DNA from 3 places in the Demequina ureilytica genome. Region 1 is predicted to be linked to each of the others. Evidence: predicted binding sites of a transcription regulator. Region 1 holds the regulator's gene; each other region holds the start of a gene.
What was found. Region 1 encodes HrcA, which represses chaperone genes, less so after heat shock. Its sites were predicted from a motif close to TTNGCACTCGNNNNNNNCGAGTGCNAA; they were not measured.
Positions count from the first base shown of each region.

Region 2: the regulator HrcA is predicted to act here: its motif matches at 2,585-2,611, upstream of groES (co-chaperone GroES).
Region 3: the regulator HrcA is predicted to act here: its motif matches at 2,054-2,080, upstream of groL (chaperonin GroEL).

Region 1 covers NZ_JBLZIE010000004.1:72,377-77,827, reverse strand. Annotated here, with positions in the region: gene ACNI3K_RS12480 (cytochrome c-type biogenesis protein CcmH) at 1-309, shown strand, start outside; gene ACNI3K_RS12475 (DUF4870 domain-containing protein) at 355-786, opposite strand; gene ACNI3K_RS12470 (DUF4870 domain-containing protein) at 877-1,302, opposite strand; gene ACNI3K_RS12465 (magnetosome magnetite crystal formation protein family) at 1,299-1,664, opposite strand; gene hrcA (heat-inducible transcriptional repressor HrcA) at 1,755-2,771, shown strand; gene dnaJ (molecular chaperone DnaJ) at 2,768-3,904, shown strand; gene ACNI3K_RS12450 (16S rRNA (uracil(1498)-N(3))-methyltransferase) at 3,912-4,703, shown strand; gene ACNI3K_RS12445 (histidine triad nucleotide-binding protein) at 4,708-5,049, shown strand; gene ACNI3K_RS12440 (PhoH family protein) at 5,046-5,451, shown strand, end outside.
Region 2 covers NZ_JBLZIE010000001.1:951,190-956,640, forward strand. Annotated here, with positions in the region: gene ACNI3K_RS04390 (glycoside hydrolase family 3 N-terminal domain-containing protein) at 1-1,370, shown strand, start outside; gene ACNI3K_RS04395 (THUMP-like domain-containing protein) at 1,367-2,536, opposite strand; gene groES (co-chaperone GroES) at 2,734-3,027, shown strand; gene ACNI3K_RS04405 (WhiB family transcriptional regulator) at 3,111-3,401, opposite strand; gene guaB (IMP dehydrogenase) at 3,688-5,199, shown strand; gene ACNI3K_RS04415 (TSUP family transporter) at 5,217-5,451, shown strand, end outside.
Region 3 covers NZ_JBLZIE010000001.1:139,223-144,673, forward strand. Annotated here, with positions in the region: gene ACNI3K_RS00600 (DUF4031 domain-containing protein) at 1-166, shown strand, start outside; gene groL (chaperonin GroEL) at 312-1,937, opposite strand; gene ACNI3K_RS00610 (LytR C-terminal domain-containing protein) at 2,215-2,841, opposite strand; gene ACNI3K_RS00615 (DUF3263 domain-containing protein) at 2,852-3,148, opposite strand; gene ACNI3K_RS00620 (uracil-DNA glycosylase) at 3,308-3,976, shown strand; gene ACNI3K_RS00625 (signal peptidase I) at 3,973-5,442, opposite strand.

The DNA.
Region 1 (5,451 bases):
GAGCATGATCGCGCTGCTGTGCACGTTGATGCCGCGCACCGTCTGCGCCCCACTGATCCCGAGGTAGGCCATCTGCGCGCCACGCTGCTGCTGCAGGAGGGCGAGATCGAGGCCGCTGGAGCGGCGCTCGACAGCGTGCTCGACGTTCAGCCCGAGCACGCTCCCACATTGCTTCTGCGGGGGATCATGCTGTGGCGGGTCGGTGACGCGGAGGGCACCGAACTGCTCGAGCGGTTCCTGCGCCTCGGACCTGACGATGCTGCGGCGGAGGGGGTGAGGGAGCTCCTTGAGCGGGACGCTCCTGCCTGAACCGTCAGAGCGTGTGCGCATGCACGGGTGCCGCACCCGGCTCGATCAGCGCAGGAATCGGATGGTGAATGTGATTGGGTAGTACTCGCCCGAGTTGGCCTTGATCCCCGCGATGATCGAGATGACGAGTGCGTAGACGCAGTACGCGAACCACAGCGGCAGGGTCACTGCGAGGCCGACCACGAAGAGGAGCGTGCCGAGGATCACGGCGGCGATCCCGGTCACGAGCAGCGTGAGCTGGAGGTTGAGGTTCTGCTTGCCGTGGAAGTCCACCAGCGCGCTGCGCTCGCGGTAGATCAGCCACAGCACCAGCGGCGCCACGAATCCGAGGGTTCCGCCGCTGAGGATCAGGGCGGCCACCGCGATGATGTGGACGAGCATCGACCACGTGCGGGCCTCGGACTCGAGCATCGGCGTGACGGCTGACTGTGCGTAGTCGGGCTGGGGAGAGGGTTCGGGAGGGGTGTTCTCGCTCATGCCTCAAGCGTGACAGAGACGCCACGGGCCCGTCATCGGCCAATGGGCGGATGACGGGCCCTGAGCTGCGTCGGGGTGGAACCCTGAGGGCTACTTCACCAGTCGCAGGTTCACCGGGTAGCGGTAGTTCTGGCCCTTGTTGGCGGCGATGGCGCCCATGACGCCGAAGATGATCGAGCAGATCCAGGCTGCGGCCAGCACCAGGAAGCCGATCAGAACGAAGGCGAGGATGCCGCCGACGAAGTACAGGATCACGAGCAGGATCGAGAAGTTGAGCGCTTCCTTCGCCTCCTTGTCGACGAATGCGCTGCGCTCCTTCGCGATCAGCCAGATCACGAGAGGCGCCAGGAGCGTGATGCCTAGAAACGCACTCGCGGCGACGCCTGCGTGCGCGATGGTGGCGTAGGTGCGGCCCTCGCTGTCAGACATCGGCGGGCTGCTGGCGGGCTGCCCGCCAGTGGGCTGTCCGTTGTTGTAGGGCTGCTCTGGGGGTGGGGGAGTCGTGCTGTCAGTCATGCGTGTCTCACCACTTTTATCTCGTAGGGGTACGTCGCTGGCAGTCCTCGTCGCACGGAGCGGAAGGCCTGAAAGCTGAGCGCGACCGCAACGATGAGGACCACCAACTGGGCCAATGTACCGAGAAACGCCAGCAAAGGCACGAGTTCTCTCACAAGAGTGGCGACCAGGAAACCCGCAAGTACCAGGAATCCGAAGTTTGTCGCAGTCGCTGCCTCGCGTGCGGACCACGGTTCGCGCCGGCGGCGCATGAGATAGACGATGCCGGGCACGAGTGGCCCGGCCATGGCACCGAGGTGCGCGACGCTCGCCAGAGCGACGTCTCGACCCGGTGGAAGGTTGTCTGCGGACCGGTCGCTCATGTGGCCACGCTCCCGGCCAAGAGCGCGCGTTAGAATTAGCACTCGATCCAGCCGAGTGCCAGTATGTCGAGTCCGTAGGGGAGGTGTGGGGTGAGCGAGGAACGCAGGCGCGCGATCCTTCACGCGATCGTGGAGGACTACGTCTCGACGTCGGTGCCCGTGGGGTCGCGTGCGCTGGCAGAGTCCCACGTGCTCGGGGTGTCACCGGCGACGATCCGCAACGACATGGCGGCGCTCGAGGAGGAGGGGCTCATCGCCCAGCCGCACACGAGCGCCGGGCGCATCCCCACCGACGCCGGATACCGCTCCTTCGTCGACCACCTCGCGTCATCGGCGTTGCAGGACCCCCACAAGCGCGCGATTCAGACCTTTCTGTCGGATGCCGTCGACCTCAACGATGTGGTCGAGCGTTCGGTCCGGCTGCTGAGCCAGCTCACCCGTCAGGTCGCCGTGGTGCAGTACCCGAGCCTGCGCGAGTCCGCCGTGCGCCGCGTCGAGCTGGTGCGGATCGGCACCGAGCGCGCCCTCGTGGTCGTCGTGTCGGCCGACGCGCGTGTCGAACAGTCCGCCGTCTCCCTGGGAGGTGTGACCTCGGATGAGGAGTTCGAGCGCGTCGCCCGGGAGCTCAACGAGGCCTCCGTGGGCCACACGCCGGCGGCCCTCCAGGGCTCTCTCGATGCGTGGGTCGACCGCCCGGAACAGGTCGGCTGGGCGAGGGCGGTGGCCGATGCGGTCGTGACCGCCGCGCGTGGCGGTACGGTGGAACGAGTGGTGTTTGCGGGTGCGGCGAACCTTGCTCGCGCCGGAGCCGACTTCGAGTCCGACGCGATCGGCTCGGTGCTGGACGCGCTTGAGGAACAAGTGGTGCTGCTCCGACTGTTGCACGAGATGGCCGCTGACGGTCGAGACATCGCAGTGCGCATCGGCGCTGAGACAAAGAACGAGGCGCTGGCGCGGACATCGATCGTGGCCGCGGGCTATGGACCCGGCGGAGACGCGACGTCTCTGCTGGGCGCACTTGGCCCCACCCGCATGGATTATCCGGGGACGATGGTCGCAGTGCGCGCCGTCGCCCGTTACCTATCGAGAGTCGTGGAGAACGAGTGAAGGACTACTACGCCACCCTGGGCGTCTCACGAGACGCCTCCGAGGCAGATATCAAGAAGGCCTACCGCAAGCTCGCCCGCGAGCACCACCCGGATGTCGCGGGGCCAGACGGCGGCGACCACTTCAAGAACGTGGCTGCCGCGTACGAGGTGCTCGGCAACGCGGACAAGCGCGCCCAGTACGACCGCGGCGTCGACCCCCGCTCGGCCTCAGGCGGGCAGGGCGGCGCTCAGGGATACGGTTTCGAGGACATCTTCGAGCAGTTCTTCGGCGGCTCCGGCAGCCCGTTCGGCTCGGCGCAGCAACGCGGCCCGGCGTCGCGCACCCAGCGCGGCGGCGACACGCTCGTGCAGACCACGGTGTCTCTCGAGGAGGCCGTGTTCGGCGTGAAGCGCGAGGTGCAGGTGGACCTCGCCGACACGTGCGAGACGTGTCGCGGCAGCTGCTGTGCACCCGGTACATCCCCCGAGACGTGCCGGCAGTGCAACGGTGCTGGCATGATCCAGCGCACGGCACGGTCGCTGCTGGGCCCCGTGATGACCACGTCGCCCTGCCCCGGCTGCGGCGGCTACGGAACGATCATCCGCCAGCCCTGCGCCGACTGCTCGGGTCAGGGCCGCACGCACTCGCGCCACACGATCTCCGTGGACATCCCGGCAGGCGTCGAGACGGGCACCCGCATCCGGCTTCCGAACCGTGGCGACGCGGGAACGGGTGGCGGACCCAAGGGCGACCTCTACATCGAGATCCGCGAGCAGCAGCACCCCACGTTCGAGCGCCGGGGGGACGACCTGCACTGCACGGTCGAGGTGCCCATGACGGCGGCGGCGCTGGGCGCGACCATGGGCGTCGACACCTTCGACGGGGAGCAGCAGATCGACGTGCGGCCGGGCACCCATGCGGGATCCACCGTGCGGCTGCGCGGACTCGGCGTGGGCCGGCTCCAGCGCGGCAGCAGGGGTGATCTGTTCGTGCACCTGGACATTCAGACTCCTTCCGAGTTGGACGACGAGCAGCGCGAGTTGATGCGCCAACTCGCCGTGCTGCGCGGCGAGGAGATGCCCGAGGCGACCCTCGCCCCCATCGGCGGTGGGGTGTTCTCGAGGCTGCGCGACGCCTTCAAGGTGCGCTGACAGCTCCGTGAGCGCTCCGGTCTTCGTCAGCGACAGTGCGGCCGATGCACGGGCCGGTTCGGTCATCGCCGTCACCGGCGGCGAGGCGCGCCACGCGGTCACGGTGCAGCGCAGGGCCGTCGGCGAGAGGGTCGACGTCATCGATGGCGACGGCAGCCGCGCCACCGGTGAGATCGTCGAGGCCGCGCCCGAGCGGATGCTCGTCCGCGTGGAGGCGGTATCGCGTGACGACGATCCCGAGGTGGTGCTGGTCCAGGCGCTCGCGAAGGGCGGGCGGGACGAACAGGCGGTCGAGTCCGCCGTCGAACTGGGCGCGACCCGGATCGTGCCGTGGGCGGCTTCGCGCAGCATCGTTCAGTGGCGGGGTGACAAGGCGGACAAGGCACGCGCCAAGTGGCAGTCACTGGTGCTCACCGCCACCAAGCAGTCCCGCCGCGCCCTGGTGGCGACCGTCGACCCCCTGGCCACCACCACCGAGCTGGTCCGCATGGTGCGCGAGGCCGTCGAGCGCGGAGAGCGGGTCCTGGTGCTGCACGAGGTCGCCGCGACGCGTCTGACCTCGCTGGCGTGGTCGAGCGCCCCTCAGCCGGTGTGGCTGATCGTGGGGCCCGAGGGCGGCATCGCGGACACGGAACTGGCGGCGATCACGGCAGCGGGCGCCGAGGCCACCCTGTTGGGACCGCACGTGTTGAGGGCCTCCACCGCTGGCCCGGCGGCGATCGCCGCGCTCGCGGTGCTGCGGGGCTCCTGGTCGACCACAGACGCGGCTGACGACGAGGCCGACGGGGGCATACGCTAGCCGTATGAGCGACGACTGCCTCTTCTGCAAGATCATCGCCGGCGACGTGCCCGGCGACATGGTGCTTGAGACCGACCGCGTGGTCGCCTTCCGCGATATCGCGCCGAAGGCTCCGGTGCACGTGCTGGTGGTGCCGCGCACTCACGTGGCCAATGTGGCACAGGCCGCCCGCGAGGTCCCCGATGAGCTCGCGGAGATGGCGCAGGTCGCCCAGCGCGTTGCCGATGCCGAGTGCGGCGGCCAGTTCCGGCTCATCTTCAACACGGGTTCGCGCGCCGGCCAGAGTGTCTTCCACGTGCACGGCCACGTGATCGGCGGCGGCGAGCTCGAATGGAACCCCGCATGAGCCCGAGCCGGGTGCTGATCATCGATGACTCCACAGAGATGACCGCCCTGATGGGCAGCGGCGACGGCGTCATGAAGGAGATCGAGCGGGGCTTCGAGGACGTCGACGTGCACGTCCGCGGGAACGAGATCACCCTGACGGGTGATGACGCGCAGATCGCGGCGGCGGCCACCGCCATCGAGGAGCTGCGTTCCGTGAGGGCGGCCGGCGTTCCGCTGACTCCCGAGGTCGCCCGCGAGTCCGTGCGCATGCTGAGCGCCGCCCGCGGTGTGGCAGCAGCCGCCGCCGGGGCGGGCGAGACGGGCACGGTCGTCGCGAGCCGCCCGGTCGAGGTGCTGTCGCGGTCGATCCTGTCGAGCAGGGGCCGCACCATCCGTCCCAAGACTCACGGCCAGTCCGAGT
Region 2 (5,451 bases), on a different contig from region 1:
AGGTTATCGTCGCGTCAGTGTCGTCGCCCTCCCCGGAGGCGACGGAGACGCTGGTGGCCGACCTTGCTCTCGGCGGGGTCATCGTGATGGCCGATGCCGTGACGGACGGCGACGGAGTGCGCGCCGTCACGGCGGCCGCGCAGGCCGGCGCGGCCGCGGAAGGCCGCGACTGGGGTGCGCTGGTCGGCGTGGATCAGGAGGGTGGCACGGTGTCGCGGCTACGGGGGCTGATGCCCGACCTCCCGAGCTTCATGGCTGCGGGGGCCGCGAGCGACAAGGACGCGGTCCGCAGCGCCTTCGGTCAGGCGGGGGTCGACATGGGCGCCATGGGCTTCACCGTGGACTTCGCCCCGGTGGCAGATGCGACCGTCGGGCTGGCGGATCCGACCATCCGCGCACGCTCGGCCGGGTCGGACGTGGCCCGCGTGTCCGCGACGGTCAACGCGGCGTTCGCGGGTCTCATCGACGGCGGCCTGGTGCCGGTCGTGAAGCACTTCCCGGGACACGGCTCGGTGGCGCAGGATTCGCACCAGGTGCTGCCCGTGCAACGGGAGACGCTGGCTGGCCTGGAGGAGCGTGACCTTGCGCCGTTCGCCTCCGCAGTCGACGCTGGCGCGCCTGCCGTGATGATGGCGCACGTCGCGCTGCCCGAATGGGGAGCGGGCCCGGCAACGCTGGAGCCCGCCGCGTACGCGTATCTACGCGACGAGCTGGGCTTCGACGGAGTCGCGGTCACGGACGCGCTGAACATGGGTGCGATCCAGGACACCCATGGGCCGGGCCAGGCGGCCGTCGCGGCGCTGGCCGCCGGGGCGGACCTGCTGCTCATGCCGCCCGACGCTCGCGTGGCGCGTGACGCCATCGTGACTGCCGTCGAGGATGGGACTGTGCCGCGGGAGCGCTTGGACGAGGCCGCGGCGCGGACGATCCTGCTGGCCCGATGGCAGTCGGGACTCGAGCCGGAGCCCGATGACGGAGCCGACTATGCGCGCGCGCTGTCGGCTGAGGGCGCGACCGTGGCCGCACAGGACTGCTCAGCCGCGTGGCTGGGGGACACCGTAACGATCTCAGGCGGTTACGACCACGACCGCGCCACTCTCGCGCGGGCACTTGAGGCGCACGGAGTGAGTGTCGGCGACGGCGGCACGACAGTCTTCTTGTTGGGTGGCGACGAAGCCCGCGGCAGCGCCGACGTGGTGGTCGCAATGGGCGGGCCGTGGGGTCTGACGGACTCCCAGGCCGACGTCTACGTGGGTCTGTACGGCCGCAGCTCCTCGGCTCTGGACGGACTGGCCGACGTGCTCGTGGGGGCCGCCCCGCCGGGCGGTGAGTGGCCCGTTGCGGTCGACGTGCCTCATCCAACCTGCTAGACGGGCTCCGCGAGCAGCGCCGTCCGCTGTCCCGCGACGCGCGTGATGATCACCGTCATGCGTGCGTCGCCCTTGAGCCTCAGTTGGGGACGCAGCTGCTCGGGCGTCACGTCGACCCCGCGCTTCTTGATATCGACCGTGCCCACGCCGCGCACGCGCAGCGCTGCCGCGAGCCCCTTGACCTTGAACGGCATCGACTCGAGCACCCGGTAGCCGCGAGCGAAGGGGGTCTCGGCGGGGGAGCCGGTGGTCAGGTACGCGATGGTCGGGTCGAGGAGGCAGGCGTCCATGCGCGTGGCGAGCTCGCCGACCAGACCGGCCCTGATCACCGCACCGTCGGGCTCGTACACGAACTCGGCGAGGGGCCCGGCGTCGGCGCGCTCGGTGGTGCCGGCGATCCGGTGCATGCCCTCTGCGGACATCACCAGCGCCGCATGGCCCGGGTGCTGGGCGAGGGGGCCACACCACAACGCTGCTTCCACGACGGAGCCGTCCACGCTCACCCACTGGGCCTCGACCCCGGCCGGGACGTGAGAGTGGCCGATCGCGGGTCCCACCTTCACGCCCAGCGCCGGGAAGCGCTCGCGCAGCGCCAGCACCTGCCCGAGCGGCGGCGCGTAGTCGCGTGGATCGTGTCGGCGTCCCCGCGCGGTGCGCCGGGCGGGATCGGCGAACACTCCGTCGGCATCGACCTGCGGCGCGAGCTCCATGGCATCGCCGAGCACCACACGAGTAGGGCCCCAGTGGCGCAGGTTGTGATCGGCGATCAGCGCGGTGGCCTCGTCGATCTCGAAGGCCGTCACGTCGAGGCCGATCGCGGCCAGTGCCATCGCGTCGGCACCGATGCCTGCCGTCAGGTCCAGCACGCGGTGCGCGCCGGCGTCGCGGTAGCGGCGTGCGTGCTCGGCCGCCACCCGGAGCCTGGTGGCCTGCTCCAGGCCGTCCTGAGTGAACAGCATGCCGGACGCGAAGTCGCCGAACTTGGCCCGCGCATCGGCCCTCAGGCGAGACTGTGTGAGCGCGGCGGCGACCAGTGCTGCGTCCGCCCCCTGTGCTCGCAGCTCGGCCCCGAGGGACATTGAGCGGGCACTGTCATAGGGCGGCAGGGAGTCGATCAGCGCACGCCCCTCGGGCGACACGAGCAGGCGTGCGGTGGCGGCGTCCATGGCTCGATCCTGTCACGCTGTGCTTCTCGCGAGGCGAACGTCGCAGAGTTAGCACTCGCCAAGTGCGAGTGCTAATCTGAGATTGCTCCGAACGGAGTACGTGGCACCCGAACCGCACCTTGACCCCCGCGACGGCAGGGAGCGATGAGGGCCGCGATCCACGTATCGAACTTGGATGAATGGAAGGTGAGGTCCGCGTGTCGGTCTCTATCAAGCCTCTTGAGGACAAGGTCGTGGTCAAGCCGGCAGAAGCCGAGCAGACCACCGCCTCTGGCCTCGTGATCCCGGAAACCGCCAAGGAGAAGCCCCAGGAGGGTGAAGTCCTCGCGGTGGGCCCGGGTCGTGTCGATGACAACGGCAACCGCATTCCGATCGACGTCGCGGTAGGTGACAAGGTCATCTACAGCAAGTACGGCGGCACCGAGGTCAAGTACGCCGGCGAGGATGTTCTCATCCTGTCGGCGCGCGACCTGCTGGGCGTCGTCTCCTAGACGTCGGATACACAAGAGAAGGCCCCGGGGATTCCCCGGGGCCTTTTCTCATGTCTTACCCGATGCGCGGGTGAACTGCGCGTCTAGCTGGCTTGTTTGAGACGGCCGGCCAGGATGGCGTGACGCTCGTCCTCGCTGAGTCCCCCCCACACGCCGAACGGCTCGCGCGCCTTGAGCGAGCGCTCGCGACACGTGTCGAGGACGGGGCAGCGCTGGCAGTACTCCTTGGCCGCCTCGGCCCGGCGGCGCCTCGCCGCACCCCGCTCGCCCTCGGGATGGAAGAAGAGGTCGGTGTCCGCGTCGCGGCACGCACCTTCGTACTGCCACTCCCACTGATCTTGAGTCGGTGCCGGCAATTTGGCGACGTTGTCCATGGCGCTCCTACCTCGGGTCGTGTCTTCACTCCGGTTCGTCCTTGAGCCGAATGCGACTGGTGCAATCACCGTAATCCGGACGAATCGGAAACGTCAAGCCCCGATAACAAACTGATAACGATGTGCTAGTTACCTCCATTCATACCCCTCGCCGGGCCGCTTGGCTACCCCCGAGATCGCGGGGCGACGATGGGGGGTGGGTGACGGGGTCGACACCGGATGAGATGAGCACGTTCACGTGAAGGCGCGTGCGCGGCAGCGTCGGCACGAGCCGTAGACTTTGCCCATGGCGAGCGCTGATCACGACCCCTTTGCATTCACAGGACTCACCTACGACGACGTGCTGCTGCTGCCGGGGCAGAGCGACGTCATTCCGTCCGAGGTGAACACGTCCACGCGCCTCACGCGTGACATCCGGATCGAGCTTCCACTGCTGAGCGCAGCCATGGACACCGTCACCGAGGCGCCCATGGCGATCGCGATGGCTCGCCACGGCGGCATCGGCGTGCTTCACCGCAACCTGTCGATCACGGACCAGGCTCACCAGGTCGAGATCGTCAAGCGATCCGAGTCGGGCATGATCCTGGACCCCGTGACGGTGCGTCCGGACGCCACGCTGGCCGAGCTCGACGCGTTGTGCGGCAAGTACCGGGTCTCGGGCCTGCCGGTGGTGGACGAGGACCGCACGCTGCTGGGCATCATCACCAACCGCGACCTGCGATTCGTGAACCCGCGCGAGTTCGAGTCGCGCAAGGTCCACGAGGCCATGACGCCCATGCCTCTCGTCACGGGCCGCCAGGGCATGAGCAATGACGAGGCCGCGCACCTGCTGGGTGAGCACAAGATCGAGAAGCTGCCGCTGGTGGACGACGCCGGGCGCCTCACTGGGCTCATCACGGTCAAGGACTTCGTCAAGACCGAGCGTTACCCCAAGGCGACCAAGGACGAGCACGGGCGACTCCGCGTCGCGGCCGCCGTCGGGTTCTTCGGTGACGCGTGGGAGCGCGCGGTCACCCTGGTCGAGGCGGGCGTTGACGCGCTTGTCGTGGATACCGCTCACGGCCACGCGCAGGCCATGATCGACATGATCACTCGCCTCAAGTCAGATCCCGCCACATCCCGCGTGCAGGTCATCGGCGGCAACGTCGCGACCCGCGACGGTGCGCAGGCGCTGGTGGACGCGGGCGTCGACGCGATCAAGGTGGGCGTGGGTCCGGGATCGATCTGCACCACACGTGTGGTCGCCGGCGTGGGAGTGCCGCAGATCACGGCGGTCTACGAGGCGTACAAGGCCGCCGGCCCCGCAGGGGTACCCGTCATCGCCGACGGCGGCCTGCAGTATTCGGGCGACATCGCGAAGGCGCTCGTGGCGGGAGCGGAGTCAGTGATGCTGGGGTCGCTGTTCGCCGGCTGTGCGGAGGCCCCCGGCGACCTGGTGCTCGTCAACGGCAAGCAGTTCAAGAGCTACCGGGGGATGGGTTCCATGGGGGCCATGGCCTCGCGCGGCCGCGTGTCGTACTCCAAGGACCGCTACTTCCAGTCGGACTCGCCCAGCGACGACGACCTGATCCCCGAGGGCATCGAGGGCCGCGTGCCGTTCAAGGGGGCGCTCGGCGACGTCGCTCGCCAGCTCGTGGGCGGGCTCGGCCAGTCGATGTTCTACGTCGGAGCGCGCACCATCGACGAGTTGCGCGAGCGCGGCAAGTTCGTGCGCATCACCCCGGCGGGGCTCAAGGAGTCGCACCCCCATGACATCCAGATGACCGTCGCTGCGCCGAACTACCAGGGCCGCGCTTGAGCACACAGCGCTAGCCGGTGGAGATCACCTGGCAGGCGCTCGTCGTTCTCGCGGTGGTGGCGCTCCTCGCGGGATGCCTCGACACCCTCGCGGGTGGCGGCGGGCTCATCACCGTCCCCGCGCTGCTGCTCGCGGGAGTGCCTCCCCTGCAGGCGCTCGGCACCAACAAGCTGCAAGCCCCGGCCGGCACTGGGATGGCGACCTATCAGGTGATACGCCGCCACGGCGTGAGATGGGCAGACGTTCGATGGC
Region 3 (5,451 bases), on a different contig from region 1:
AATCCCGGAGCGCGCCTTCGACCGCGACCACGTCGACGTGCCTGAAGAGATGTACCCCGAGCTCGTACGCCTGGGTGCCGTGCTTGTCGGCACCCGCGAGCTGGTGAGGCGCCTGCGCGGCTCAGGCCTGCGCGTGACTGCCGCCGAGCGCCACGGCCGCGGCTGACCCGATCCCCCCGCGCTGACGACGCACTGAACCGAAGCGGCCCGCTCGCCCTGCCCGCGCATCGGCCGCTTGAACTGGCACCAGACGCACGAAGGCCCCCGAGATCGCTCTCGGGGGCCCTCGTCGACTGCGTGTGCGGAGGGGCTTAGAAGCCCATGCCGCCCATGTCGCCGCCGCCGGCAGGCATGGCCTGCTCGGGCTCGGGCTTGTCCGCGACGACCACTTCGGTCGTCAGGAACAGTCCAGCGATCGACGCGGCGTTCTGCAGCGCGGAGCGGGTGACCTTGACCGGGTCGTTGACGCCAGCGGCCAGCAGGTCCTCGTACACGCCGGTCGCGGCGTTGAGGCCGTGACCATTCGGGAGTCCCTTGACCTTCTCGACGACAACGCCACCTTCCATACCGGCGTTGACGGCGATCTGACGCAGCGGCGCGGTGATCGCCAGCTCGACGATGCGAGCGCCAGTGGCCTCGTCACCCTCGAGCGACAGACCGGCCAGTGCCTTGGTGCCCGCCTGGATGAGAGCGACGCCACCACCGGCGACGATGCCCTCTTCGACGGCTGCCTTGGCGTTGCGCACGGCGTCCTCGATGCGGTGCTTGCGCTCCTTGAGCTCGACCTCGGTGGCCGCGCCCGCCTTGATGACGGCAACGCCGCCGGCGAGCTTGGCGAGGCGCTCCTGGAGCTTCTCGCGGTCGTAGTCCGAGTCCGAGTTCTCGATCTCGGCGCGGATCTGGTTGACCCGACCCTCGACCTGGTCCTCGGCGCCGCCGCCGTCGACCATGGTCGTGTCGTCCTTCGTGACGACGACCTTGCGCGCGGTACCGAGCATGTCGAGTCCGGCGCTCTCGAGCGACAGGCCGACCGACTCGGAGATGACCTGACCGCCGGTGAGGACGGCCATGTCCTGCAGCATCGCCTTGCGGCGGTCGCCAAAGCCGGGGGCCTTGACGGCGACGACCTTGAGGTTGCCGCGCAGCTTGTTGACCACGAGCGCCGCGAGGGCCTCGCCGTCCACGTCCTCGGCGACGATGGTGAGCGGCTTGCCCGCCTGCATCGTCTTCTCGAGGATGGGCAGCAGGTCCTTAAGCGACGAAATCTTCGACTCGACGAGCAGGACGTAGGAGTCCTCCAGCACGGCTTCCTGGCGCTCTCCGTCGGTGACGAAGTACGGGTTCAGGTAGCCCTTGTCGAAGCGCATGCCCTCGGTCAGCTCCAGCTCGAGTCCGAACTGGTAGGCCTCCTCGACGGTGATGACGCCTTCCTTGCCAACCTTGTCCATCGCCTCGGCGATGAGGTTGCCAATGTCGGGGTCACCGGCGGAGATGCCAGCGGTGGCAGCGATCTGCTCCTTGGTCTCGATCTCCACAGCGGAGGCGAGGAGCTCTTCGGTGACGGCCGCGACGGCCTTTTCGATGCCCTTCTTGAGGGCGATCGGGTTGGCACCGGCGGAGACGTTGCGCAGGCCCTCGCGCACGAGCGCCTGAGCAAGCACGGTGGCCGTAGTGGTGCCGTCGCCAGCGACGTCATCCGTCTTCTTGGCAACTTCCTTGACGAGCTCGGCGCCGATCTTCTCGAACGGCTCCTCCAGCTCGATCTCCTTGGCGATTGATACGCCATCGTTGGTGATAGTGGGTGCGCCCCACTTCTTCTCGAGCACGACGTTGCGGCCCTTGGGGCCGAGGGTGACCTTCACAGCATCGGCGAGGGCATTCATGCCCCGCTCCATGCCGCGGCGGGCGTCCTCATCGAAGGCAATAATCTTTGCCATGGGTGTGTAGTCCTCTTTCGATGGGTGGTGGCTCCGAATCGCCCGCGACGGACGATGCGGCCCGGGGCGTTCCCTTCACGCCACGAACCTGCACCTCGACCCGGAAGCCGGTGTTTTTAGCACTCTCGCATTGAGAGTGCTAACGCCGATTCTGGCACTCTCCCCCTCCGAGTGCAAACCGTGTCGACCACTTTTCGCCCTGGGCACGCGCGGGCGGCACCCAGGTCGCGCCGATGCGCGGGCAGAGCCTGCGCGTCCCCGCGCGGGGGCGCCGGGGTCAGGACTCGGGATCGGACGCGAGCAGGACTTCGATCTCGGCACCGCCGGGAGTCCCGCCCCCGTCGACGGCCTCGATCCCCAGGATGTCGGCGATGTCCTGGGCAGTGTCGGCGAGGCGCTCGCCGTCATAGGTCACCACGTTGGTGCCGTCCGGGATCAGCGACGGGTCGATGTTGTTCGCCTCGAGGTTCGTGTAGCCGGCGTCCGCGAGCGCCTCTTGCTGCTCACCTGCGAGCCCCTGGATGCGAGCGCCATTGCGCACGTGCACCTGGGAGTCGTAGAGGATCACGGGCTCGGGTTCTTCCGTCTCGGTCGGAGTTGGCGTAGGCGTGGGGGACGCGACGGGCTCCTGCGTGGTCGCGGAGGGCACGGGGCTCGCCGTCACCGACGGTTCGCCCGAGGGCGTGATCGTGACGGTCGGCTCGGCCGTGGGCTCGGCTCCCCCGACCACGTCGCGGTTCCACAGCAGGGTGGCGATGGCGAACGCCACGGCGCCAGCGATGACGAAGGCCAGCAGCGGCGGGAGCACGCGGCTCCACCACGTGCGCGGCGCGCGGTGCACGCCGACTGGGCCGCCCTGGGCGGCGATCTCGTCGAATTCGTCTGGCTCGTAGTGCTCGGACACGCGGGTCACTCTAGCGAAGGGACGCCGCGTCGAACGAGCGCGTGGCACGTCCTCGCTGACGGGCGGACCGCATGCGGCGCAGTCGCTTGACCAGCATGGGGTCGAAGGCGAGCGCGGCCTGGGTGTCGATGAGCGCGCCAAGCACCTGGTAGTACTGCGTGCTCGTCATGCCGAACTGCTCGCGGATGGCGTCCTCCTTGGCGCCCGCGAACTTCCACCACTTGCGCTCGAACCGCAGCACACCGGCGTCGCGCTCGGACAGCTGGTCGACGGCGGGTGCGTGCTCGACTTGTGCGGCCTCGCTCATGAGCACCCTCCTTGTCTCGATTGGTAGCCCCACACTACCGGCGAACTACAGAGATGTCATTCAGGCCCGTCGGCGGTCTCCTGACCGCTCGCGGCCGTGCCGCGCCAGACGTGGTTCGCAGTGTCGGGGGCGCGATGGCGCAAGGATAGTGTGTCGCACATGTCGGAGGCATGGCGAACCCAGGTGGCGCCCGACTGGGCGGATGCCTTGGCGCCGATGGCGCCGGACCTTGCGCGCATCGGTGCGTTCCTGCGGGAAGAGATGGCGGCCGGCCGCGGCTACCTGCCGGACTCGCACGCGGTGCTGCGTGCCTTTCACGCGCCGTTGGCCGACGTGCGCGTGCTCATCGTCGGCCAGGACCCCTACCCGACGCCGGGCAACCCCGTGGGCCTGAGCTTCTCCGTACCTCCCGGCCATCCCATGCCGCGCTCGCTCGTCAACATCGCCCGCGAGCTGCGCGACGACACGGGAGAGACCCTGCCCGATGGCGACCTGACCCACTGGGCCGAGCAGGGGGTGCTCCTGCTCAACCGCGTGCTCACCGTCTCCCCGGGCTCGCCCGGCTCGCACGGGGGGAAGGGCTGGGAAGCAATCACGGAGCACGCGATTCGGGTGCTCACGTCGCGTGCGGGACCCCTCGTCGCGGTGCTGTGGGGTCGCGACGCGCAGAACCTCGCGCCGCTCCTCGGGGATGTCCCGCAGGTGGCGAGCCCACACCCGAGTCCACTCAGCGCGTCCCGCGGGTTCTTCGGCTCCAAACCGTTCTCGCGGGTGAACGCACTGCTCACGGAGCAGGGAGCCTCGCCGATCCGCTGGGGAACGCCCTAGGGGCCAGGGCAGATGACATTCTGGCTGCCGATGCCCGCCGCGCTCTCTTGGTACCAGAAGTAGGCCCCCTGTTTCTTGCCGCCGTTAGCGGGGTTGGCGTACACCCGCACGAGGGGAAGCTCCGAGCACGAGTAGCCGGGCACCTTGATCCAATCCCCGTTCGTCATCACTGCCGCGACCGTCCACCCGGGGAAGGGCGACTTGCTGAGGTCGATGGTGACGATGGCGTTCGGCGCGCTGGTGTCCACCGAGAAGGTCTGGTGGCCCAGGCGCGAGCCGGGACTGCCCCATGTGTTCCCGCGCTTGGGTGTCACCGTGCACGCCTCGCCCGTGCCCTGCGGCGCCGATGTCGCACCCACGCACGAGTACGGCTCCGTGGGGACCGGTGGCAGCGGCGCCGTCCAGGTGGTGGGGAAGATCCACCCACCAATGCGCACGACCACGGTCGCCACGGAGGTCGCCGCATAGCCGCTCATCGCGATAATCGGGCTGGCCGAGGCCGTCTCGCTTCCCGAGGAGATCACCGTTCCGGACGAATCGTGCACGAACACTTCGAGAGGCCGCCCGTGACAGGCAGCAGGAACCCCGCTGAGACTCACCTCGGAGAAGACTCCCGCCGAGGTCCCGTCAGTCCCGGTGCTGTCGATCACCGGAGCGCCTCCGGCCTGTCCCGGGGCACACGCCTGTAGGGGCAGCACAGCGAGCTCGTGGCCCACTAACAATGTCAGCTGCGCGGCGCTCGCAGGCGTGGCACACGCGACCGCGAGAAGACTGAGGCCGCCTGCCAACGCGGCGAGCGCGACGCGCTGATGCCTGCGCCGTGACGCGGGCTTCGCTGCAACTCTCGCCAGGGCGACAGCGCCTGCGGGCGCCACGCTGTCCTCGCTGTCAGGGGCCGAGCCATCCGACTCGTCCTCGTCCTCGGGATCGGACTCGGGCTCGGGCTCGTCGTCACCCTGCTCCTCGTCCTTGCCCTCGGACGGCCACAGCGCCACGACCAGCGCAGCCAGGATCACTCCGCACCACACCAGCGGGTTCAAGATTCTCATGGTCACGGCGCCGGCGTTCGGGATGTGGACCTGGACCACCCCGCGGACCTCGGCCTCAGCCGGATAGAAGGGATCGATGAAGTCGTTGTTGTCGCCCCGGAGCTCCCAGCCGGACTCGGCATCGCCGCCGATGATGCGGTGCACCACCTGAGCCCCGCCCAGTCCCTCAGGCGCGTACACGATGACGTCGCCCACGGCCGGTGCGCCCGAGCGTGCGATCACCATGTCACCCGAGTGATAGGTGGGCTCCATCGAGTCTCCCGACACGATGACGAGAGAGGTGCCTCCACCCAGGGCGGCCGGCCACAGGAAGTACACCGCGACCGCCAACAGCGCCCACGCGAAGGCCTGCCTCAGCACGCGCCAATACCGGCTCGCGGTGAGCGAGCCGGTATTGGCGTCGAGCATGGCTGCCATCAGCGCCTG